Regions from separate parts of the Staphylococcus sp. IVB6214 genome, predicted to be linked through region 1. Evidence: a T-box and tRNA genes for the amino acid it is inferred to sense, from the RefSeq annotation. Region 1 holds a T-box; the other holds one or more tRNA genes.
The links. A T-box is a leader RNA that pairs with one kind of tRNA and senses whether it is charged. The one in region 1 lies ahead of serS (serine--tRNA ligase), so its partner is inferred to be a tRNA-Ser.
Positions count from the first base shown of each region.

Region 1 (12,678 bases):
TGAATTTCTCAGAGAGTTCGAGTCGTGAAATCATCACAAGTGGCAAAATGCGCACGAGCAATGTTACAACGCCTGATAAGACGACCGCAATTAAGAAATAGCATGTCATTGTTCCATCACCATCCCTAATGTCGCCGTCAATATTGATGCAATCATAATTGCGAGATAAGACGGCATAAATAGACTTAATACAAGCATTAATACGGTGACAACACAGATGAGCAACATATATAGACGTATCTTAGACTTCTGTACGCCCTCTAATTGTGCCGCTGCCAAGAAAACAAACATCGCTAATATCGCATAATCAAGTCCAAACATTTCCGGTCGACTCACAAAGTCACCGAGCGCAGCACCAAGAATTGTCGTAAAAATCCAAAATAGATATGCTGTAATATTCAAGCCATGCATCCAGTTACGACCAATCATCTCCCCTTTTGAATAAGGTGTGATGGCTACACCAAATGTCTCGTCCGTCAACAATGCGCCGATGCCGACACGATGACCTAATGTTTCTGATTTGAAGGACGGAGCTAACGTCATACTCAACAAAAACATTCGACTGTTGACAATTAACGTGGTTAAGACGATGACCCATACGGGCGTATGAACAGCCATCAAAGCAATCACGATGAATTGCGCTGCTCCAGCATAAATTAAAATGGACAATAATGCGATTTCGAATAGATTGAAGCCAGAGGTACTCCCCACGACACCGAATGAAAATCCAATACCTGCGTATCCAAGCAAGGTTGGAATACAATCTTTGATGCCTTGTCTGAATGTCTGATATGCCATGATGTGACCCCCTTCATCAAAATTAAACTTATTGTATTACAAAACAATTTCAAAATCTACATTGTTAGACAACCTTCACAGTGCATGCACACAAACCGATGTCTAAAAACACTGTTAAAACACCGTTTTATATCACTAAATTTTCTGACAATAGAGAGTCTAGGGATGTCTTAATATTAAAAAAGACCTTTCAAAGTGAGAGAGAATTCACTTCGAAAGGCCTTCGTGTATCTATATTAATTTAGAGAGTAAATATTGGTACCGAGAATTATTTTGGTTCAATGACTGTTTGTCCGCCCATGAATGGTACAAGTGCTTCTGGGATTGTGATAGAACCATCTTCATTTTGATAGTTTTCAACGATAGCTGCAAATGTACGACCTACTGCTAAACCAGAACCGTTTAATGTGTGTACATATTCAGGTTTTGCATCTTTGTCGCGTTTGAAGCGGATGTTTGCACGACGTGATTGGAAATCAACACAGTTTGAGCAAGAGCTGATCTCTTTATAGTCGTTGTAACTTGGTAACCATACTTCTAAATCGTAAGTTTTACTTGAACCGAAGCCAATGTCTCCAGTACATAAAATCACACGACGGTATGGTAAGCCTAATTCCTCAAGAATCGCTTCTGCGTTACCAGTCATTTCTTCTAATGCATTCCAAGAATCTTCAGGTTTTTCAATGCGCACCATTTCAACTTTTTCGAATTGGTGAAGACGGATTAAGCCACGTGTATCACGACCAGCAGATCCTGCTTCACTTCTGAAACATGCAGATTGTCCTGTGAATTTTTCAGGTAACACACCCGGTTGAATCACTTCTTCACGGTAGTAGTTTGTTAATGGTACTTCTGCCGTTGGAATTGTGTAAAGACCTTCTTTTTCAACTTTGAATAAGTCTTCTTCAAACTTAGGTAGTTGACCTGTTCCATACATTGAGTGACGGTTTACAAGTTGTGGTACATTCATTTCAGTGTAACCATGTTGTGTTGTATGTTTTGTCAACATGTAGTTGATTAAGGCACGCTCTAACTTCGCACCTTCGTTTGTTAAGAATACAAAGCGTGCACCAGATACACGTGCAGCACGTTCAAAGTTTGCCATACCTAACTCTTCAACAAGATCCCAGTGTGCTTTTGCTTCAAAGTCAAATTCACGTGGTGTGCCCCATTTTTTCAATTCAACGTTTTCAGTATCGTCTGCACCTTGTGGCACATCATCATGAATTAAGTTAGGAATACGTGATAATTTATCTTGTAATGCATTATCCACTTCTTTAAGTTCTGCATCGATTTCTTTTACTTTTTCTCCTGCTTGGCGTTGCATTTGGATTGCTTCTTCAGTGTCTTCGTTATTACGTTTCTTTTCAGCAATTAATTCAGATGCTTTATTGCGCTCTGCTTTTAATTCTTCTGTTTGTTTAATTAGTTCACGGCGTTTTTGATCAAGTTCTAACACTTCATCAACAACAACCGGATCATCTCCACGTAATTGAATCTTCTCTTTAACTTTCTCAGGCTCGTTTCTGAATAATTTAATGTCTAACATAGTGCGACATCCTTTCTTTGTGTATTAGTGAGATTTATTTTTTGGGGGAACCCATAAAAAAAACCACGTCCCTATTACAAGGGACGTGGTTACTACGCGTTGCCACCCTATTTAACAAGCATATTAAAAATATGCCTGCGCTCAACAAAAGTTAACGGTTTTACCCGAATTGTTCTTAATATGTGGGTAGATTTCATATCTTTATCACCTGTTTGTTCACACCGACCACAAACTCTCTGTTAGGATTCAGATATTACTTAGTCCACAAACAATTAATTATTCTGAATTTATATTTAATATATCAGACTATTTTATAAATTGCAAGCCCTATCATAATACGCACCTTTTTGTAAATAATTCGCCACATCTTCAATATCTTTATGGAATTGGCGATCTTCTGTAATTGACGGCACGATTTCACGTAGTGCTTCGTACTGTTCTCGTGTTTTTGGCGAAAGCCCTTCAATCCCTCTCAATTCAACTGCTTGCAATGCAATAATCGCCTCAATCGCAATCACACGACGTACATTTTCTAATATTTTGTATCCGTGTCTTGCCGCAATCGTCCCCATTGATACATGATCTTCTTGATTCGCTGACGATGGAATAGAATCAACGCTTGCTGGATGCGCCAATGTCTTATTCTCTGATACAAGACTTGCCGCCGCATACTGCATAATCATCGCACCACTTTGTAGCCCCGGTTCTGGGCTTAAAAATGCAGGTAAACCACCATTCAACTGTGGATTAACAAGACGTTCTAGACGTCTCTCTGATACATTAGCCAGCTCGCTCAAACCAATTTTTAAGAAGTCCAATGCAAACGCAATCGGTTGTCCGTGAAAGTTCCCACCAGAGATGACTAACGTTTCGTCTCCTTCATCAAAAATCAATGGATTGTCATTGGCTGCATTCATCTCGCATTCTAACTTCTCACGTACATAATTGAATACTTGAAAACTCGCACCATGTATTTGTGGAATACAACGTAATGTGTACGGATCTTGTACACGTAACTCTCCTTGTCGTGTTGTCAGCTTTGATCCTTCAAGCCAGTCTAACATCCGTCTTGCTACATCTGTCTGTTCATCAAAATTCCGCACTGTATGAACAGACGTATGATACGCATCTGTTATCCCTCTCAGCGCTTGATGTGTTAATGCAGCAATCCACTCTACCTCATAAGCCAAATGCTCCGCTTCAATCATTGTCACAACTCCTTGTGCAGTCATTGCTTGTGTTCCGTTGATTAATGCCAAGCCTTCTTTGGCTTGTAACTTTAATGGGGCTCTATCTAAACTATCCAAGACATCCGAGCTGTCTAACATCTGTCCATGATAATAGACACGCCCTTCTCCTATTAAAGCTAAAGCTAAGTGTGATAAAGGGGCTAAGTCCCCCGATGCCCCCAGTGAACCTTGTTGTGGAATTACCGGAATGATTCTTTGATTGATAAAGAATTGTAACTGTCTGACGAGATCAACTGTCGCCCCAGAGTGCCCTTTTAGCAGCGTGTTCAGTCGTAATACCATCATGACTAATGATACTTCTTGTGAGAACGGGTCCCCTACCCCGCATGCGTGTGAGCGTATCAGATTGACTTGTAGTTGATTGTATTGTTGTGGATCGATCAACACATCACTGAACAAACCAAATCCTGTTGTAATACCGTAAACAGTCTCTTTGTTTTCAATAATACGTTCTACGATTGCCCGACTCTCTTTGACACGTGTGAGTGCATCTTCTGTAATTTCTACGGTTGTCTGTTCATGTAAGAAGTCACGTATATCATTTATCCTAAGTTGATCACCTGTTAAATATAAAACCATCTTATCCAACCCCTTTGCTATTTCTTGCCATCCTCATTTCAGTATAGATTCCAGCTATCACTTACACAATAGCTGGGGTCATATTCGTTATTAGGTAGCGCGTTACTTGAATGCCACGCTAAATCGCCTTATTTTATCTATTGACGAATAAGTCACACCCGTATATCATATCTTGTTGTAATAATGGAATATCAGATAGGAGGTTCTTGCTCTATGGAAATATTGTCGGATGTTAGAATACCGAAACGCAAACAAGATACGCACAAAGGTGACTATGGTCGTATTCTTCTGATCGGTGGTAATGCAACGTTAGGTGGCGCGATTATGTTAGCCGCACGTGCATGCGTGTATAGTGGGAGTGGTTTGATTACGGTAGCAACGCATCCAACGAACCATGTCGCACTCCATTCACGCTGTCCAGAAGCGATGGTGATTGATATTAATGATACGAAGAAACTGACAAAAGTCATCGAACAGTCAGATTGTATCTTAATCGGTCCAGGACTTGGGCTCGACTTTAAAGGGAACAATGCGATGACATTCTTGCTACAAAATATTCAATCACACCATACGTTGATTGTTGATGGCGATGCGATTTCTATTATGAGTAAGCTCAAACCAGAAATCCCACCATGCAAAATCATTTACACACCACATCAAAAAGAATGGGAACGTCTCAGTGGTATTCCAATTGAAGAACAGACGTATGAACGCAATCGTGCTGCTGTTGATAAGATTGGCGCAACAGTTGTTTTGAAGAAGCACGGCACTGAAATCTTTTTCAGAGACAATGAATATAAGCTAGAAATTGGTACACCTGCTATGGCAACAGGCGGAATGGGCGATACACTAGCTGGGATGATTACAAGCTTCATCGGTCAATTTGATGACACAATTGATGCCGTGACAAGCGCTGCCTATACACATAGCTACATTGGAGAAAAATTGTCGAAAGATATGTATGTCGTTCCACCTTCAAAAATCATTGACGAAATTCCTTACGCAATGAAACAACTCGAACAATAATATAGACGCAAAAAGGTTCAGAACATCCGTATGCTCTGAACCTTTTTTATATGGACTGTTATTCGTCTATTTCATCTTCATTAGCAATGTCTTCTTCAACACGTGCCATGAAGTCTTCTCTCAATATCTCTTTTGAACCGTCAGCATTATCGCTGCCTGTTTCAGACACTTTAGACACCCCGCCGTCTTGTTCTTCCGTTTCTAAGTCATCGGGTTCCTGCTTTACCTTAGCAACCGTAGAAACGAACTGATCATCATCAAGACGAATCAAGCGCACCCCTTGTGTATTACGACCATTTACAGAAATGTCTTCTACTTCCATACGGATGATGACGCCGTGATCTGTTACGACCATCACATCTTCATCACCTTCAACTGTTGCGATACACACAAGCTTACCGTTACGCTCAGTAATATTGGCTGTCTTAATACCCATACCTGCACGACGTGACAAGCGGTATTCACTGATCGGTGTACGCTTACCGTATCCTTTTTCCGTCACGACAAGAATTTCCGCTTCGGTATCTTCATCTGCAACACCGAGACCAATAACTTCATCGTCCCCACGTAATGAAATACCTTTCACACCCGCTGCAATTCGGCTCATCGCACGAATATCTGTCTCTTTGAAGCGAATGAGTGAAGCTTGTGATGTACCGATGAGAATGTGTTTATGGCCATCCGTCAAACGAACCGCTACAAGCTCATCGTCATCTCTAAACTTAATCGCAATTTTACCGTTTTTGTTGATGCGGTTAAAGTTGCTTAATGCTGAACGTTTCACCAAGCCATTTTTCGTGACAAAGACTAGGAAGTTATCTTCAGAATCCAAGTCTTTCACAGCAATCATTGTACTGATTACTTCATCACTCTCAAGCGCAATCGCATTGACGACTGGAATGCCTTTAGACTGACGTGAGAGTTCCGGCACTTCATAGCCACGTAACTTATACACACGTCCTTTGTTCGTAAAGAAGAGGACATCATCATGCGTACTTGTCGTTACGAGTTGGCTTACGAAGTCGTCTTCAAGCGTATTCATACCTTGAACACCACGTCCACCTCGATTTTGTGCACGATACGTCGATACTGGTAATCGTTTAATATAGTTGTTGTGACTTAATGAGATCACAATTTGCTCTTCTGGGATTAAGTCTTCATCTTCCAAGTGATCAACGACACCTAATTGAATTTCTGTACGACGATCATCACCGTAACGCTCTTTGATATCTGTTAACTCTTCACGTACCAATGCGAGTAACTTTTCTTCGTCTGCTAGAATCTCTTCTAACTCAGCGATATAAGCAATCAACTCGTTGTATTCATTTTCAATCTTGTCTCGCTCTAGACCTGTCAAACGACGTAAACGCATATCTAAAATAGCTTGCGCTTGGCGTTCTGACAATGAGAAACGTGTCTGTAAACTATCCATTGCGACTTTGTCTGTCTCTGATTCACGGATAATCGCAATAATCTCATCGATATGATCGAGCGCAATACGCAATCCTTCAAGAATGTGGGCACGGTCTTTTGCTTTACGCAAATTGTATGCAGTACGACGACGTACGACTTCCTTCTGATGCTCTAAATAATGGTATAGTGCTTCTTTCAAAGTAATCAGCTGTGGACGACCATTCACTAATGCAATCATGTTGAAACCAAATGATGTTTGCAATGGTGTTTGTTTATACAAGTTGTTCAAAATGACACTTGCATTGGCATCTTTACGAACGTCAATAACGATGCGGACACCTGTACGTAAACTTGTCTCATCACGCAAATCTGTTATGCCTTCAATCTTCTTATCACGAACGAGATCCGCAATCTTCTCAATCATACGTGCCTTGTTCACTTGGAAAGGAATTTCAGTCACAACGATGCGTTCACGACCACCACCACGTGATTCGATATCAGCTTTTGCACGCATCATGATAGAGCCACGTCCTGTTTCATACGCTCGACGAATGCCACTCTTACCAAGAATTAAACCCGCTGTTGGGAAGTCTGGTCCTTGGATGTCTTCCATCAGTTCTGCTGTTGAAATATCTGGGTTATGACTCAAACTCAACACACCGTCAATAACTTCACGCATATTGTGCGGTGGGATATTCGTTGCCATCCCAACCGCAATCCCTGATGCACCGTTCACTAATAAGTTCGGGAAGCGAGACGGCAAGACGCTCGGCTCTCGTTCGTTCCCATCGTAGTTGTCGATAAAATCAATCGTATCTTTGTTAATATCTCTTAAAAGTTCTAGCGCAAGCTTCGTCATTCGCGCCTCTGTGTAACGCATTGCGGCAGCACCATCACCGTCCATTGAACCGAAGTTCCCTTGACCATCTACCAGTGGGTAACGGTAGCTGAACTCTTGTGCCATACGTACCATGGCTTCGTAAATAGATGAGTCACCATGCGGGTGATACTTACCCATTACGTCCCCAACGATACGTGCTGATTTTTTGTAAGGTTTATCCGGCGTCATGCCTTGTTCATTCAAACCATAAAGTATACGGCGATGCACAGGCTTCAAACCATCTCTTACGTCTGGCAATGCACGAGATACGATAACACTCATGGCATAGTCCAAAAATGATTCACGCATCTCTTTGCTGATATTCCGTTCATTGATTCTTGATTCAGATGTTTCAGCCATCAAGATATCCTCCTTTTCATTTTCAAGTGTTCATATTAGAAATCCAGGTTGGCATAGACAGCGTTATCTTCAATGAACTGGCGACGGTTCTCAACGACATCGCCCATTAACATTTCGAACGTTTGATCCGCTTCAATCGCATCGTCTAGCGTTACTTGTAACATCGCACGATTTTCTGGATTCATTGTTGTCTCCCACAACTGATCGGCGTTCATCTCACCCAAACCTTTATAGCGTGCAATCGACCATTTCGGTGTTGGATTCAGCTGTTCTTTTAACTTGTCTAATTCGCGATCATTAAAGACATAATATTTTTGTTTACCTTGCGTTAATTTATAAAGTGGCGGTTGTGCAATGTACACATAGCCCGCTTCAATCAACGGACGCATAAAGCGATAGAAGAAAGTTAGTAACAACGTACGGATATGTGCACCATCGACATCTGCATCGGTCATGATCACGATCTTGTGATATCTTGCTTTTGAAATATCGAATTCGCCACCAATACCCGTTCCGAATGCTGTGACCATTTGACGGATTTCGTTGTTATTTAAAATCTTATCTAATCGTGCTTTTTCTACGTTAAGAATTTTCCCACGCAATGGCAAGATTGCTTGAATACGTGAGTCACGTCCTGACTTCGTAGACCCCCCGGCAGAGTCACCCTCTACTAAGAAGATTTCACTTTCTGACGGATCTTTACTTGAACAGTCCGCCAGTTTACCCGGTAAGCTCGAAATATCTAAAGCCGTTTTACGACGTGTCACTTCACGTGCCTTCTTAGCCGCAATACGTGCTCTGGATGCCATAATACCTTTTTCAACGATTGTACGACCTACTTGTGGATTTTCCAGCAAGAAGCGCTCAAACAGCTCTGAAAACGTACGGTCTACAATTTGACGCACTTCTGAGTTCCCTAACTTCGTCTTCGTTTGTCCTTCAAATTGTGGATCACCATGCTTGATAGAGATAACCGCAGTTAAACCTTCACGTGTATCTTCACCAGAGAGACGCTCCTTGTCTTCTTTGATAATTTTGGACTGTAATCCATAACTATTAAGAACACGTGTCAGCGCCCGTTTAAAGCCGTCCTCGTGTGTCCCACCTTCATACGTATGGATGTTGTTCGCATATGTCAGCAAATTAGTCGCATAGCCACTGTTATACTGTAAGGCTATTTCCACTTCAACATCATCACGTTGTTCATGCACGTAAATAGGCTCTGGATGAATCGGCTCTTTCTTCTCGTTAATCAACTCAACGTAAGACTTAATCCCGCCTTCGTAGTAGTAGTTATCTTCTCGTGGCGCCTCATCATCTCGTTCATCTCGCAATGTGATTTGTATCCCTTTGTTCAAGAATGCTAACTCTCTAATACGTTTTTGTAATGTCTCATAGTTATAAACCGTTGTTTCTTGGAAAATATCAGCATCTGCCTTGAAGCGGATAACTGTTCCCGTTTTATCTGTATCATCAATCTGTTTCAAATCAAATTCCGGCACGCCGCGTTTGTATGATTGGTGATGAATACGACCATCTCGGTGCACGTATACTTCGAGTGTCTCACTCAATGCGTTTACAACCGACGAACCTACACCGTGTAAACCACCTGATACTTTATATCCGCCACCGCCAAACTTACCGCCGGCATGAAGCACTGTAAGAATAACTTCGACAGCTGGACGTCCCATCTTCTCTTGGATATCGACCGGGATACCACGACCGTTATCTGTTACTTTGATCCAATCGTCTTTTTCAATGACGACTTCAATCGTATCTGCATAGCCTGCAAGTGCCTCGTCAATACTGTTATCTACAATCTCCCATACGAGATGGTGTAGACCACGTTCTGCAGTCGAGCCAATATACATCCCTGGTCGCTTACGAACCGCTTCGAGACCTTCTAATACCTGAATCTGACTCGCACCATAGTTTTCTGTGTTGTTCACATCAGCCAATGCTTCCACCTTCACTTTCTACTATTTCTTAATATTTCCTTCTGCAATTCGATATATTTTAGCATCTTTCATTATTTCATGGTCGATACCATCCACGGATGTCGTTGTTACAAATGTCTGTACTTTATGTTGTATCGTGCTCAACAAATGCGTTTGTCGAGAATCATCTAACTCACTTAATACGTCATCAAGCAACAAAATGGGGTATTCCCCCACTTCTTGCTGCATTAATTCTATTTCAGCTAGCTTAATTGAGAGTGCCGTTGTACGTTGCTGCCCTTGAGAACCAAACGTCTGCGCATCCATCTCATTCACTTGAAAGCCAAGATCATCTCGATGTGGTCCTTGCAAACTCACACCACGCTCAATCTCTTTCGTAAGGGAGGCTTGTAGTGATTCAAACACATCATTGGTTAAGCCTTCCTCACCTTGCGCGACGTCTTGTATCTTGATACTCGGCATGTACTGCAATGTCAAGCGTTCCTTGCCATTCGTAATCCCTGAATGAATCGGTGCTGCGAGTGTTTCAAGTTCTGCAATAAACTGCTGGCGTCTCAAAGTCACCTTGACTGCATATGTTGCAAACTGTTGATTCAACACCTCTAGCATTGTCGTATCTTTTTGTTGCTTGAGTTGTAGTTGTTTCAAATAATGATTTCGCTGTTTGAGTATGCGTTGATATTGCGATAAGTCATTCAAATACAAACTTGATATCTGTCCAAGCTCCATATCAATAAAACGACGTCTCACTTGTGGCGCGCCTTTTACAATATTGAGATCTTCTGGCGCAAATAGAACAACGTTAAGATGACCGATGTATTGCGTCAAGCGACTCTGTTCTAAATGATTGACCTTTGCCTTTTTGCCCTTTTTCGTAATGAACATTGTCAAAGGCATATGACCATGTCTAAAGCTTAATTCACCTTCTATTTTAGCATACTCTGCATCGAACCGAATCAACTCTCTGTCGTTCGTTGTTCTGTGACTTTTAGCTAAGGCCAATGTGTAAATTGACTCAAGTAAGTTCGTCTTACCTTGTGCATTCTCTCCAATGAGTATGTTGACTTCCGGATGACATGCCAAATCAACTTGCGCATAGTTCCGATAGTTTTCCAACTGGAGTGTTGTTAACTTCATTGTTCACCAATTTTAATCACATAAGATCCTACTTCAGGAATCTCAATCACATCGCCATCACTTAACTTTTTACCACGACGTGTCTCGTGCTCACCGTTCAAAAACACATCATATTCTTGTAAAAACCATTTTGCTTGGCCACCTGATTCGATAATACCTTCATAGTTCAAAAACTGACCTAATGTCAAAACGCTATCCACTGTAACTTCCTCAGCCAAAATTATCACTCCATTCGTAATTGCTCACCTAGTCTATTATACCTTTTTATCCGCTAAATTTCATGTAGAAATGCATATTTATTTAAGGTGTGTCGCTAAAAGTTTCATGTGAAACAAATGAGCAACACACCTTGTTCTTTGATGTGATAGCAGCAGACAAAATCCACTATCTGTTTATTTGTTTTTCTGTTCGTCAAGCGCTTGATCAATCGCACCTTTGACTGCTTCATAATCAGTGACATCTTTTACACGTTCACCATTCACATATAAAGATGGCACTTTAGATACTTTGTATTGTTTCGCCAATTGATCATCATGCTTCGCTTGTTGATGAAATACTTTATCGTTGTAAGCATTCAAAATTTGTTTCTTCTGTTCTGGCTTAATCTTCAACTTGTTGATTTCTTTTTCAACAAGTTGTTCTGTTAACCACTTGTCATCTGACACGGCTTCTTTTGACTTCGGCTGCGCGCGATATAATGCTTCATGGAATGACCAATACGCTTCTGGTGCAAATTTATTAACCGCTAATGACGCACGTGTCGATAACTTAGACTCCTCGCCATGAATGAGTACATTCACATAACGGAGTTCAACTTTATTCGTTTCGATATAGTCTTTTTGAATTTTTGGTAATATTTGGCTTTCAAAATCTCCGCAATACGGGCATTTATAGTCACCGAAAAGTACGAGTTTCACGTCGCTCTTCTTGTTGCCGATTTGTGGCTGTAAAGCAGTGTCTTTATGCAAGGCTTTACTGTCCAATTTATCTTTTGAATCGCTTGAAAAAGAGAATGTTCCTAAAACAGCAAGTACAAATAAACAAATGACAACGCCAATCAACAGCGTCTTTTTAACTTTCATATTCTGTTCCTCCAAGATTACATATAGTTTTATTATACTCGATTTCGCCCCTACATCACTACACGTATGAGTAAAATATATTACTTCTGTACAGAACGAAAAAAGCTAAGGCGTATCGCCCTAGCTTTTCTCTCTAGTATGTGCGGATTGGCAAGATTAATTGCGTCACCGTATCATCGTCTTTTGGTTTTAAAATAAATGGTTTCATCGTACCGAAAAATGCGACTTCTACTTCATCGTGATCAATGGCTTTCAATGCATCCATCATGTATTTCGAGTTGAAAGAAATTTTTAAGTTGCCACCTTCAACATCATTTGCTGTAATTTCTTCTTTTACCGTTCCAATCTCAGGTGATGTTGATGACAATTCAATTTGGTTCTCTCCCGTGCTGAGCTTGATGACATTGTTGCCACCTTCACGCGCTAATAATGATGCACGGTCGATCGCGTGATAGAATTCGCTGTTATCGAGACCTAACTTAATCTCGTAGTTTTCTGGGAACAAGCGAGACGTATCAGGATAATGCCCTTCTAATAAGCGTGAAATGAAGTTGACATGACCTACTCGGAATAGCACTTGGTTCGAAGCAAAGTAAATGTCAATGTGGTCATCACTATCTGACATAATTTTGTTCAATTCAGCTAA
Region 1 covers NZ_CP094723.1:2,145-14,822, reverse strand. The annotation lists gene MUA51_RS00060 (AzlD domain-containing protein) at 1-109, opposite strand, end outside; gene MUA51_RS00055 (AzlC family ABC transporter permease) at 106-798, opposite strand; gene serS (serine--tRNA ligase) at 1,067-2,347, opposite strand; T-box leader at 2,424-2,624, opposite strand; gene hutH (histidine ammonia-lyase) at 2,659-4,176, opposite strand; gene MUA51_RS00040 (NAD(P)H-hydrate dehydratase) at 4,390-5,202, shown strand; gene gyrA (DNA gyrase subunit A) at 5,261-7,855, opposite strand; gene gyrB (DNA topoisomerase (ATP-hydrolyzing) subunit B) at 7,891-9,822, opposite strand; gene recF (DNA replication/repair protein RecF) at 9,835-10,950, opposite strand; gene yaaA (S4 domain-containing protein YaaA) at 10,947-11,177, opposite strand; gene MUA51_RS00015 (DsbA family protein) at 11,343-12,032, opposite strand; gene dnaN (DNA polymerase III subunit beta) at 12,166-12,678, opposite strand, start outside.

Region 2 (12,678 bases), 650 kb from region 1:
TTTTTAACGGTCTTATCGGGCATGTTGATGCATGTCCCACTTCATATTTTGAATTTATATCATCAGTCTTAACCATCATCTTAATAGGTTGCGGTTTTATTTTAAAATGTAATTAGAAATACAATAAAAAGGAATAACCATGTGATATCCGTTCTGTTGACAGATATTGCATGGTTATTTATTTGGAGAATCGACTATTAAAGAATAAAAATGAAAGCATCTAAAAATATTAAGTTTTCAATTAAAATAAAATTGCTCGTTGTTCAATTATTTATCCAAATCGATTGCACCTTTAAAAGGCGGTGCGGCAATCCAATCCCAATTTAATGGATCTTCATATTTCCACTCAAACACATAAAGTAAACCATCATGTATATCTAATACGCTTACATACGCATCGAATTCAATTGTTTCTCCTGGCTTTGTTTCTAACACGCCTAATGGATTCGTCTCATAGCTTTCTGATATTTTTTTGCCATCTTTTTTAACGTTGTTTATATCTAAAATGTTCATATCTGAGCTGTAACCACTATCAGTAGTTGGCTTCTTTCGAATAATTGATTCTAAATCTTTACTGAAAGGCGCTTGTTTAGATATAGAGGAATTATTTTTATAGTGTATGGTTAATTTAAGAATACCATCATCAAGTTTTTTACCTTCTGGTGAGACGCCAGTTCGATAGTTTCCTAAAGATAATTTTTGACCATTTCTATCAGTTTTGGTTATGCCAACGCTCTTTATACCATCAGAGTCAAAGGTCTCTACTTGATACTCTAAACCATTAACTGCTTTTTTCTCAATATCTTCCGCAGAATATTTTTTAGCAGATTTGACGCTAATTTCTAAATTGGGGTTCTTATATGTTTCGCCAATTTTGATGTTTTCTACATTGAATGCATAATGTCTTTTGATGTTTTCATCATCAGGATCTTGCTCGTTAGTGTATTGTGGTAAGTATTTATCATTTTTATCATCGTAGGTTTTTGTGAATTTGTGTGATCCACTATGATTGGCTGATTCAAGTGCCTTTATGACTTTATCTTTATCTTTTAAATGAACACTATTTCCTTTCTCATAGTTCTCCAAGCTTTGTTCAGAGAGATCTTCCATTTTGTAAAACTCACTATATGGAAGTTCTTTGAATTCTTGCTTTGTCATCGCATGCTGTGTTTGGTCAGCTTGTTCTGTCTTTTCAGCCGAATTATCATTATTACTACACGCTGTGAATAAAAGAGTTGTTGCAACCATACCTGCTACAATACTTGCTCGTTTAATACATTTACTTCTCAAAATAATTCGCTCCTTTATTAATATAGTCATATACTTAGTATATATATCTGTAAAAATTTCGTAAATAGTATTTTGTACTAAAAATTTTTTGATTAAAGTCATTTTGTATAATGAAAATAAGCCACATCACACACAAATCAGTTACGTTAACAGAACATCTACCTTCAAGGTGTAAATGTTCTGCTAACTTTTTTTATTTATCCCTTGATTTCTATCATGATATTGTTATAATAATATTTGTGTTAAGAAAAGTTCATATTAATCCACAGTAGCTCAGTGGTAGAGCTATCGGCTGTTAACCGATCGGTCGTAGGTTCGAGTCCTACCTGTGGAGCCATGGAAACGTACTCAAGTTGGCTGAAGAGGCGCCCCTGCTAAGGGTGTAGGTCGCGAGAGCGGCGCGAGGGTTCAAATCCCTCCGTTTCCGTTAAAAAAAGCACTATCGTATGATAGTGCTTTTTTGTATTCAGTGAAATAGAGACAACTTTATAGAGTCTTAATCTTTTGTGGTGGGATGGTATTATGTGCTGTCTCACTTTTTAAATGCTAAAAAGGCGCATATGTCTCTATCGTTTAAAATACTAAATTAAAATAAACTGGAGACATGATGCGCCTATAAAAAATAATGTTTAGAAAAATAGAAAAAAGAAGTTTTGTAGGGAATTTGAATGATGTTGAAAAAGTGTAGTTGATGACTAATAGCTTTTAAAAGGGGGATCTTCTGCAATCTTTTGAGGGTAATAACGTTGTTCAGCATTGAGAGCGAGACGTATGTCTTTAAGTGTCTTAACAAATTCACTCACAATATTTATTAATTCTTCTCGTTGTGTTTCAGTGTATCTTTTAACAAGTTCACCTGCTTCAATCTCTTGACGTAACAGAATATAAGCAAGATGTATGCCATTTTGATATTGATGAAGTAGGGTGTATTGAGAGACATTCACGATAAGTGTATGACCGCCATGCAGATAAACTTTTGATTTACCCGTTTTGTAGTGTTCAATTCGACGAACATACTCGACATTAAACCAACAGCTTTGTTGAACTCGGTCAGAGTGTGTGGAGAAAAAAGTAACAGTCTTGGCTTCTGGAAGAAAGAAAGGGGGCTTGCTTGAAATACCGGTCAGTGTTTTAACTTCAGCTTTGATATGTGAATAAGTATTGTAACGATAGCGACATGCCAATTCTATTAAACGTAGTGGGCGCATGTTTTTAGTTTTTCGCTTGCCATTGCTATATAGAAGTTCAGTTCGTGTGAACATTCCGTCCGATCCACTAATCGGTTTGATGACCATAACGTTTGGATCAATGACATGACTTATTTGATTTTGTTGATTCATAAGGTATCATCCTTTCAAATTATTGCTCTTTCTTTATAAAATTAATTATAAAACGTAAGGGCGGTTTGTCAACAAAGGAGTCAGAAAATTTTAAATAAGAATATTTTATTTTTATTGTTTCTAAACTTGAAAAAATTCAGAAAACTTATTGCATTTTGAATTTGCTTTCGGTATACTGTGTATTATCAAAAACAAAACAACAATTTGAGGAGGAGTCATCATGAAACATAAAATTGATGTAAAGGAACAAATACTCGTCAACCCGATGCAAGCAGTTAACAGATTAGGTGCAGAACTCGTTATTGAGGCGGCACTTAGACATCACAGAAAGGCAGAATTAGAGCAGTTGATTGACAAGGCTTTATTAAATAAAAATGAAGCAGATTTTATGATGTATACTAATGAATATAATGAGTTGGAGGCGCAAAACATTGTCTAATTCCTCGAGTCATTCCATGAAAAAATAAACAGGACCATTCACCACGTTATTGATGAATCGTCCTGTTATTTTTATACCATTAAATCAATCAATTCATCTTTTGGAATCGCACCGAAATAATGATGGATATCATAATCTCTTAAAGCTTCATGAATTGCTGGCTTTTGGTGTGTAACGCCTTCAAGTGCGCGTTCTAATTCTTCAATATTTCCTTCTCCAAAGAAGTCACCGAAAATTTTAGCATGCTCAATTCGGCCTTTTTTCACATCTAACTTAATTTGAACAAAGCCTTTTTCAAATTTATGTTCACGTTCAAAGTTATACTTTGGATTTTTACCGTAATTCCAATCCCACGTACGATATTTTTCATTTGCTAACTGCTCGATGTTTTTCCAATCTTCATCACTTAATGGATATGTTTCAACGTCCGAGTCACCAAATAGTTGTTTTAAGATAATTTCTTTAAATGTATCAATATCAATAGGTTCATCTAAAAATTCGACGATATTTGCGACACGTTTACGTACAGATTTGACACCTTTTGATTGTATTTTCGCAGGATTTACTTTTAATGCATTTTGTACTTCATCTAGTTCGCTGTTTAACATCAATGTTCCGTGACTAAACATACGGTCTTTCACTTTTACCATTGCGTTACCAGAAATTTTTGCTTGTCCGACTTGGATGTCGTTGCGACCTGTCATTTCTGCTTGAACGCCCATTTTATTCAATGCATCAACAATGGGTTGTGTGAATTTTTTAAAGTTATGGAAGCTTTGGCCGTCATCTTTTGTGATAAAGCTGAAGTTTAAGTTGCCGAAGTCATGGTATACAGCACCGCCTCCAGATATGCGACGTACAACATCAATATTATTTTCATCAATATAAGATTGATGGACTTCTTCAATGGTATTTTGGTTTTTTCCGACAATGATAGATGGTCTGTTTATATAGAATAAAAAATAACTTTCATCATTATCCATCGGTACATTTTTCAGTACGTATTCTTCCATAGCAAGATTCAGCGTGGGATCTGTATTGTTATTGTTGCTGATAAATTTCATCGTTTTACCTCTCCTTTACTCCCATTATGCCCTTAAATATAGTTATGCACCATTTTCCAACTTTTTTCCAATAATTGAACTTTGATGTTGTAATATTATGGCTAAATCATAAAAAATGACGGAAATAGTTTATTTAAGATGTAAACTTTAGTACAATATAGTCTAGTTAATTTCTAAGGGGGCGAATGTGATGACAATAGCAGAAGTAGGCGACATTGTAGAATTTCATGATGGTCTGAAAGGTAAAGTCGAAAAGATCAATGATAACTCTGTCATTGTTGATTTAACAATTATGGATAACTTTGCGACACTAGACTTACCTGAAAAAACAGTCATCAATCACAAACGTTATAAAATTGTAGAGCAAAAAGGATAAGGTATTATGAAAACAATTAACAAGCCGCTACTATGGTTTATTTCAAGTTTTATTGCTTTTCACATCATATTAATGATTATGTGGGGACAACATAACGTCTACTGGCAATTGTATACAGGCATCATGCTAATTGCGGGTATTAGTTATGTGTTCTATCAGCGTGATATTACTTCAAAAAGACTTCTTACGTCGATTGCAATAGGCTTAGTAACAGGTGTGATACTCGTACTCATCCAAGTCGTATTCTCTCTCATGACGAAAGATTTAACGTATTTATCGTTGATCAAACAGTTGTCGCGTACAGGCGTGTACTTTAAATGGCAAATGTTGGTGACTTTGCTATTCGTCATGCCATGTCACGAACTGTATTTGCGCTCAATTCTTCATAAAGAGTTGGACCGAAGATTCCATCATGCATGGATCAGTATTTTAATCTGTGCCATTGTGTCTAGTACATTCTTTATATACTTAGATCGTTGGTGGATTGTTGCCTTTATTTTTGTATGTCAACTCGTATTAGGTGTGAGTTATACTTACACAAGACGTATTGCAACAACTACAGTTGCGCAAATTGTAGCGGTTGTTATTTTATTAATATTTCATGGTTAATGGGGCATATGCCAACCATTTACTTTATCTTAATTTATAAATACGGATTTTTGAACCCGAGTCAGGTGTTCAAAAATCCGTATTTTTATCTCTCCATTTCATTCAATGTGACAGAGTTGATTGAAATGGAGTGTCACGGGTTGATGGGTCTGTGTGCCCGTAATTGTCAAAGTTTGATTTTGTGAATGAATACTTAGAATAGATCCTTCGATTGTATGTATGGCACCCTCTGACCAGTACTGAAAGACACCAGATGTATGAGTAGATAACTTAAGGTGTAACATGTAATTCAATTCATATAGCTGGTCCTCACTGAGAATAGGTTGTGGCTGTTTGTGCTGTGATTGTTCAATTTTTTTTAAGCATTCGAATTGTTCGGTTAAGGTAGCAAAAGGCACCCATTTTACGATACCACGTCCTTTAGGAATGTTCGTATTCAAATATTCTCTCGGTATTTTACGATAGTCTGTCTCATATTGATAATGTTGGGGTAGAGTTTTATCTTTCATAGCTGTCACCTCAATCACCATTATAGAACGCATGTTCCTATTTTGTGAAGTGAAAGAACGTATATTCGCTTTATGTTGAAACAATTATTTAAAAAATGGAGGGAATTAGGCTACAATAAAGACGTATTGTTATTTAGAAACGGAGTGTATACAAATGATTCGATCGGCAGAAGTAAAAGACCGACATGCTATTGCAAAGTTAACATATATGATTTGGAAAGATATGGAGTTAGAAATTGTAACACGTTACTCAGAACCGCAAGTGATTGCAGCGATTGAAGAGAGTACAGTAAAAGCACACTATCGCAATCATTTTAGCCATGTGTATGTTTATGAAATAGAAGATGAAGTGGCCGGCATGATTATTGCATATCCTGGTCGCCATGAACAGGCATATGAAGCTGCTTGGGAAACACTTGAAGCTGCGCAAAAACTCCCGTTATCAACGACAACGCCTTTACCGGTTATGGAAGCGGATGTGACGGACACGTATATAGAGTCAGTAGCGACATTTCCACAATTTCGTGGACGTGGTGTTGCTAGTAAGCTTCTCAAATATTTGGTGCAAAGTGAACCAGGGACAATATGGAGCTTAAATTGTGACCATGATAATAAAGGAGCATTTTCTCTTTATAAAAAACTAGGATTTGAAGTAAAGTCTGAAAAGAAACTTTATCATCATCATTATTACTATATGACATATGTAAGCGAGGCATCGTTGAATGTTAGAACTTAAAAATATAAGTTATGAATTTGATAAACAGCCAATCATTCAAGACTTATCGATGTCAGTGCAAAAAGGAGAAGCTATTGCTGTTACTGGACCGTCTGGTAGTGGGAAAAGTACGTTATTACGACTCATTGCTGACTTGATTAGTCCGACGAAAGGAACATTGTATTTTAATCATCAGCCCTATGACACGTATACACCAGAAGTATTAAGGACTCGAGTGAGTTATTTATCACAAAGTATTGCATTATTTGGTGAGACAATTGCTGATAATTTGAGTTTCCCATCCATTGTGCGAAAAGAGCATTTCGATAAGCAGCGTGCACAGGAACTTTTGGAAGCAGTAGGATTGGGTCATTATCAATTGTCAGATCGTGTGCAGCGAATGTCCGGTGGTGAAAAGCAGCGTATCACTATCGCACGACAGCTCATGTATCAACCTGATGTTTTATTACTAGATGAAGCAACAAGTGCATTGGATCATCAAAATAGTATTCGTGTTGAACAACTTATCTTTGATTATGTTGCAAAAGGGACAACTGTTCTGTGGATTACACATGATGATGAACAAAGCCATCGCCATTTTGATAGACAGGTTGTAATAAAAAACGGGGTATTACATAAGGAGGTGGCGCTCACATGATGAGTACGACTTCGCTTGTCTTAACAGCGCTATTATTGTTAGTACCTATTACAATTTCTTATAAAGAACGATTGTTTATTGCGAAAGATTTAATCATTGCAGCCGTCCGTGCTGTAATCCAGCTTGTCATTATTGGCTATATGTTAGAGTTCGTATTCAAACTGGAAACAACTTGGATTGTATTGGGATTGATTCTTGTCATTATGATTAATGCAGCAGCGAATACGATTAAACGCGCATCATCTATTATGAAGCATGTTTTCTGGATTTCATTTACTGCGATTATGTCGGGGGCACTCATCTCTTTAGGAGGCGTGTTATTGACGGGTGCAATTAGTATGAAACCGAATGAATTGATTCCTATTGCAGGAATGGTTGGAAGTAATGGAATGATTGCAATTAATTTAAGTTATCAAAACTTGGATCGTATTTTTACAAAAGAGACGGCAGCTATTGAAGCGAAGTTGTCATTGGGTGCAGAACCAATTCTTGCAGCTAAAGATGCTATTCGTGAAAGTATCAAAGTAGCAATTGTTCCAACGATTGATTCAGTTAAAACTTATGGGTTAGTGTCCATTCCCGGAATGATGACTGGATTAATTATTGCAGGTGTGCCACCGTTAGAAGCGATAAAGTTTCAATTGATGGTTGTATTCATCCATACAACAGCAACGATTATCTCTGCATTTGTGAGTACATATTTGAGTTATCGCCAATTTTTCAATCATCGTCATCAATTGATACAAATGAATAAAGTCACATAAAAAAGAGGCACATCCTATTATGATGAGAATAGGATGTGTCTCTTTGACATCTTGAGTATTAAACACCACCGAGTAATGCACTAATATAAATACCAAGTGCATATAGTAGTCCGAAGAATGTATTGGTCTTACCTGCAGCCGCCATCGCTGGCATCATTGTCTGTGGCGTATCATTTTTACTGAAACGACGATATACTTTGACTGGCATTGGGAAGCTCAAAAGCACTAATAAATAGAAAAGTGAGCCGCCGTCTTTGAAGAATACTGTAAAAATAACAAATAAATAAGCAAATACGTAACAAGCCGCTAAAAAGTATAGTGAACCTTGTTTGCCTAAAAGGATAGGCAAAGTACGTCTGCCACTTTGTTGGTCTTTTACTCTATCACGAATATTATTTGCCATATTGATGAGTCCGATTGTAATGACGATTGGAATACTGATCCATACAACATAGCCTTGGACGTTACCCGTTTGGATAAAGAAGGTGATTAAAATAATAAACATACCCATAAAAACACCTGAAAATAACTCGCCTAAAGGTGTCCATGAAATCGGAAAAGGACCGCCTGTATAAAGGTAGCCAACAGCCATACAAAGCAGACCTACCGGAATTAACCAGAATGATGTTTGAGCGGCTAATAGCAGCCCGAGCAAAGCAGCGATAACGTAAAACGCGATTGCCAAGTTGAAGACGGATTGCGATGACATACCGTGACGTACGATAGCACCCCCAATACCGACTGATTCATGATCATCTAGTCCCTTTTGATAATCATAGTACTCATTGAACATATTCGTTGCAGCTTGAATGAGTAGACAAGCCAATAACATAGCGATTAAGCGTAAGAGCGAGAGATGATCCTCACTTCCCAACATAAACAGCTTAGCAGTAGCTGTTCCGACTAGTACAGGAACAACAGATGCTGTTAGCGTATGTGGACGCATTAATAACCAATATTTGTGTAAAGATGAATGTTGCTTAAATTGCGTGCCCATATAGATTAAAACCTCGATTATTAGTATTTATGATACAGAATTAGTATAGAAAAGATTACATTTTAAATCAATGCAAACTTTAATGTTTCAAGTTCTTAAGCACACAACACGTCATAAAAATGTTAAAATAAAATGATGAAAAAAATTAGATGATTATGACGAAAGAAGTGAGAAAGAGATGACTGTTGACGCACGTGAACAGGCAATCAAAGAAGCCATCAAGCAAGCGACCGAACAATGGGTTTCTGTTGAAGTTAAATTATCGCATGCCATTGATCCGATGACATTGTTTGATGCGACGAAAGAAGCAGCAGGAAGTCGATTTTATTTTCGTTTAAATGATAATAAAACTGCATTTTTTGGGTATCGTATTGCAACTCAAATTAAAAATAAGCAAGTAGATAAGCAAGCGATTTTTAAGCAATGGCAAAAGCTTAGACAAAATATATTATTTGTAAATCCTGAAAATGAAAGACATCACCTGAGACTTTGTGGTGGTTTTCAATTTTCAGATCAACGGACAGACGATGTGTGGCAAGCATTTGACCAGCATCATTTTATTTTGCCGGAAGTACTTATTTCACAAGTAGACGGTGAAACGTTTTTAACTTATACAGTAGAACGCAACACATTTTCGATGGATATGTTCCTGCGCTTAATCGAACGGTTTGAAGGGTTAACACCACTACGAGAAACGAATGACATGCCGGAAGTATTGCATATTGAAAATGTTCAGCAACAAGAATGGCAAGATTTAGTTGAACGCACAGTGGAACAGTTAGCAAATGATGAAAAGATTGTGTTATCACGCCAACGAAAAATAAAGTTTTCATCACAAATACATATCGATACGATTTTACAAAACGCACTGCGCAATGAGAAAAATAGTTATTTATTTGTGATAGAGGCAGGAACAGATACATTTATTTCACAAACGCCAGAACAGCTCTTTCGTGTGCAAGACGGAATGTTATCAACAAAGGCGGTTGCAGGAACGCTTCATCGTACGCAAAATAGTGCAGAAGACGCCAAACGTCTGCAAGCATTTTTGCAAGATGAGAAAAATCTAGGAGAACATCAAATTGTTGTGAATAGTATTCTTGAAGACATCCAACCTTTTGTTAAAGAAGCAACATACGATGCAACACCTAAAATTTTAAAAAATGATCATCTCTATCATTTATTCACTGAGATAGGTGGCCCTCTCGAAGGCCATTCGCATATGTCATTAGTGGATGGATTACATCCAACACCTGCATTAGGCGGATATCCAAAGTCGATGGCAATGGCCTATATTGATGAACATGAGCATGCGGCACGTGGTTTGTACGGTGCACCAGTTGGAATGATTGATGCATATGATGATTGTGAATTTATTGTTGCGATTCGATCGATGTTATTGAAGGGAGACGAAGCAATACTTTATGCAGGTGCTGGTATCGTCAAAGCGTCAGATCCAGCTGCCGAAGTTGCGGAAACAGCTTTGAAATTCAGTCCGATGATGGACGCGTTAGGAGTGACAGATATTGGATAAACACCAACAAAATCTCACAGAACAAGTCTTTCATTTTGCTTCTGAATTATATGCATATGGCATTCGTGAAGTCGTGATCAGTCCAGGGTCACGTTCTACACCATTAGCAATCGCTTTTGAATGTCATCCAGAAATTAAAACTTGGGTACATCCGGACGAACGTAGCGCTGCATTCTTTGCGCTCGGTTTGATTAAGGGGAGTGACAGACCGGTTGCGTTACTCTGTACATCAGGAACAGCAAGTGCTAACTATGTGCCGGCAGTAGCAGAAAGTGATATTAGTCGCTTGCCACTCGTTGTCTTAACAAGTGATCGCCCACATGAGTTACGTGGTATCGGTGCACCACAAGCGATTAATCAAGTGAATATGTTCGGAAATTATGTCCGATATCAATTTGATATGCCACTGGCAGACGGTACAATCGGATGTATTGAAACCAATCAATATCAATTAGAACGTGCGAGTCAATACTTTGATGGACCACAGCAAGGACCGGTTCATTTCAACTTACCATTCGCAGAACCATTGACGCCTGACTTGTCACGTAAAGATTTATTGACGACGCACACATATGTCCCGACACATTACCAAAAAACAATGGATCCAACAGTGTTAGAGAAGACGTTACGACAACCTAAAGGCTTAATCATTGTGGGGGATATGCAACATCAAGATATTTCTCAGGTTTTAACATTTTCAACAGTATATGACTTGCCGATTTTGGCAGATCCTTTGAATAGCATACGCAGCACAAAACATCCTAATGTCATTGCGACTTATGATTTATTGCTAAGATCTGGTCTTTCTCTAGATGTTGACTTTGTCATTCGAGTTGGCAAACCTGTTATTTCTAAAAAGTTGAATCAGTGGCTCAAACAAACATCAGCAGAACAAATTCTAGTACAAAATGGTGCGGATAGAGATGCTTTCCCGAAAAAGCCAGACTACTTCTTTGAGATGTCAGCGAATGACTTTTTCAGGTCGTTAGAAACGATACCAACTGCATATCGTAAAAAGTGGTTGAACGATTGGCAAACATTAGAACAACAGGCACGTGCTGAAGTAACAGCAATACAGAGACATGCGACAGGAGAAGCGGCTTATGTCAGTCGTCTTTTGGAGAAGCTTGGCAAAGATGATTGTTTATTTGTCAGCAACAGTATGCCAATTCGTGATATTGATAACTTATATTTTGATAATGAAGCACGTATTTATGCTAACCGTGGGGCGAATGGCATTGATGGTATTGTATCGACAGCGCTTGGTATGGCAGTTCATCGCTCCGTGACGTTATTGATCGGTGACTTGGCACTTTATCATGATATGAATGGCTTACTCATGTCAAAACTGAATGATATTCAAATGAACATTGTTTTACTAAACAATAATGGTGGTGGGATTTTCTCATATTTACCACAAAAAGAGCAGGCACCTGAACACTTTGAACGTTTGTTTGGAACGCCGATGCATCTGGATTTTGAACATGTTGCTTTGTTATATGGTTTTGGTTACCAGCAGATAACCGACTTGGATACGATGTCTTATATGAAGTTACCTAAAATGACATCCCATTTAATGGAAGTGAAGACGAATCGAGAGATGAATCATGAGATGCATCAACAACTTTATCAATGTTTGGGTGAGGTAGCCAATGTTACATTATAATTGGTATCCATCACAACGACAGACGAAACAGACGCTGGTGATGTTGCATGGATTTATTAGTGATCAAACGACCTTTGGGCAACATATTGAACCATTGACAGAGGACATTAATTTGCTGCTCGTAGACTTACCGGGACACGGTCAGGATACATCGTCGACAGCAGTCATTTGGGATTTTGAATGGATTATCACACAGTTGCATGAATTATTGTCACGATATAGTGAATATGACTTATACTTACACGGTTATTCAATGGGAGCACGTGTAGCACTTGGTTATGCAACAGAGTACGGTGAGATGTTATCTGGGCTAATCCTAGAAAGCGGGTCACCTGGACTTCGAGATGAAGAAGCTCGTGTCGAACGCCAACAAGTGGATCGTGCACGTGCACGTGTATTAGAGTTGGCAAATCTTGAAGTATTCGTCAATGATTGGGAGCGATTACCATTATTTCAATCGCAACAATTTTTACCATCACAAGTGCAACAACGTATTAGACAGATGCGTTTATCACAGCAACCAGAACGACTTGCAAAAGCATTAGTAGATTACGGCACAGGCAACATGCCGAATCTATGGCCGCGATTAGCAGATATTCCATGCCCAGTACAAATCATAGTTGGGGAGTGGGATGAGAAGTTCGTCTCGATTGCTGAAGCGATGAAACAGCACTTTGTACAAGCAAATATCAACATTGTCCCTGAAGTTGGACATAC
Region 2 covers NZ_CP094723.1:655,173-667,850, forward strand. The annotation lists gene MUA51_RS03150 (hypothetical protein) at 268-1,290, opposite strand; tRNA gene MUA51_RS03155 (tRNA-Asn) at 1,553-1,627, shown strand; tRNA gene MUA51_RS03160 (tRNA-Ser) at 1,629-1,717, shown strand; gene MUA51_RS03165 (competence protein ComK) at 1,986-2,630, opposite strand; gene MUA51_RS03170 (IDEAL domain-containing protein) at 2,851-3,069, shown strand; gene lplA (lipoate--protein ligase) at 3,141-4,133, opposite strand; gene MUA51_RS03180 (YkvS family protein) at 4,324-4,509, shown strand; gene MUA51_RS03185 (CPBP family glutamic-type intramembrane protease) at 4,516-5,118, shown strand; gene MUA51_RS03190 (YolD-like family protein) at 5,217-5,627, opposite strand; gene MUA51_RS03195 (GNAT family N-acetyltransferase) at 5,782-6,363, shown strand; gene MUA51_RS03200 (ABC transporter ATP-binding protein) at 6,350-7,000, shown strand; gene MUA51_RS03205 (ABC transporter permease) at 6,997-7,764, shown strand; gene MUA51_RS03210 (1,4-dihydroxy-2-naphthoate polyprenyltransferase) at 7,823-8,761, opposite strand; gene MUA51_RS03215 (isochorismate synthase) at 8,940-10,295, shown strand; gene menD (2-succinyl-5-enolpyruvyl-6-hydroxy-3-cyclohexene-1-carboxylic-acid synthase) at 10,288-11,961, shown strand; gene menH (2-succinyl-6-hydroxy-2,4-cyclohexadiene-1-carboxylate synthase) at 11,948-12,678, shown strand, end outside.
Region 2: it encodes a tRNA-Ser, which carries the amino acid that the T-box ahead of serS (serine--tRNA ligase) is inferred to sense. The anticodon was not compared.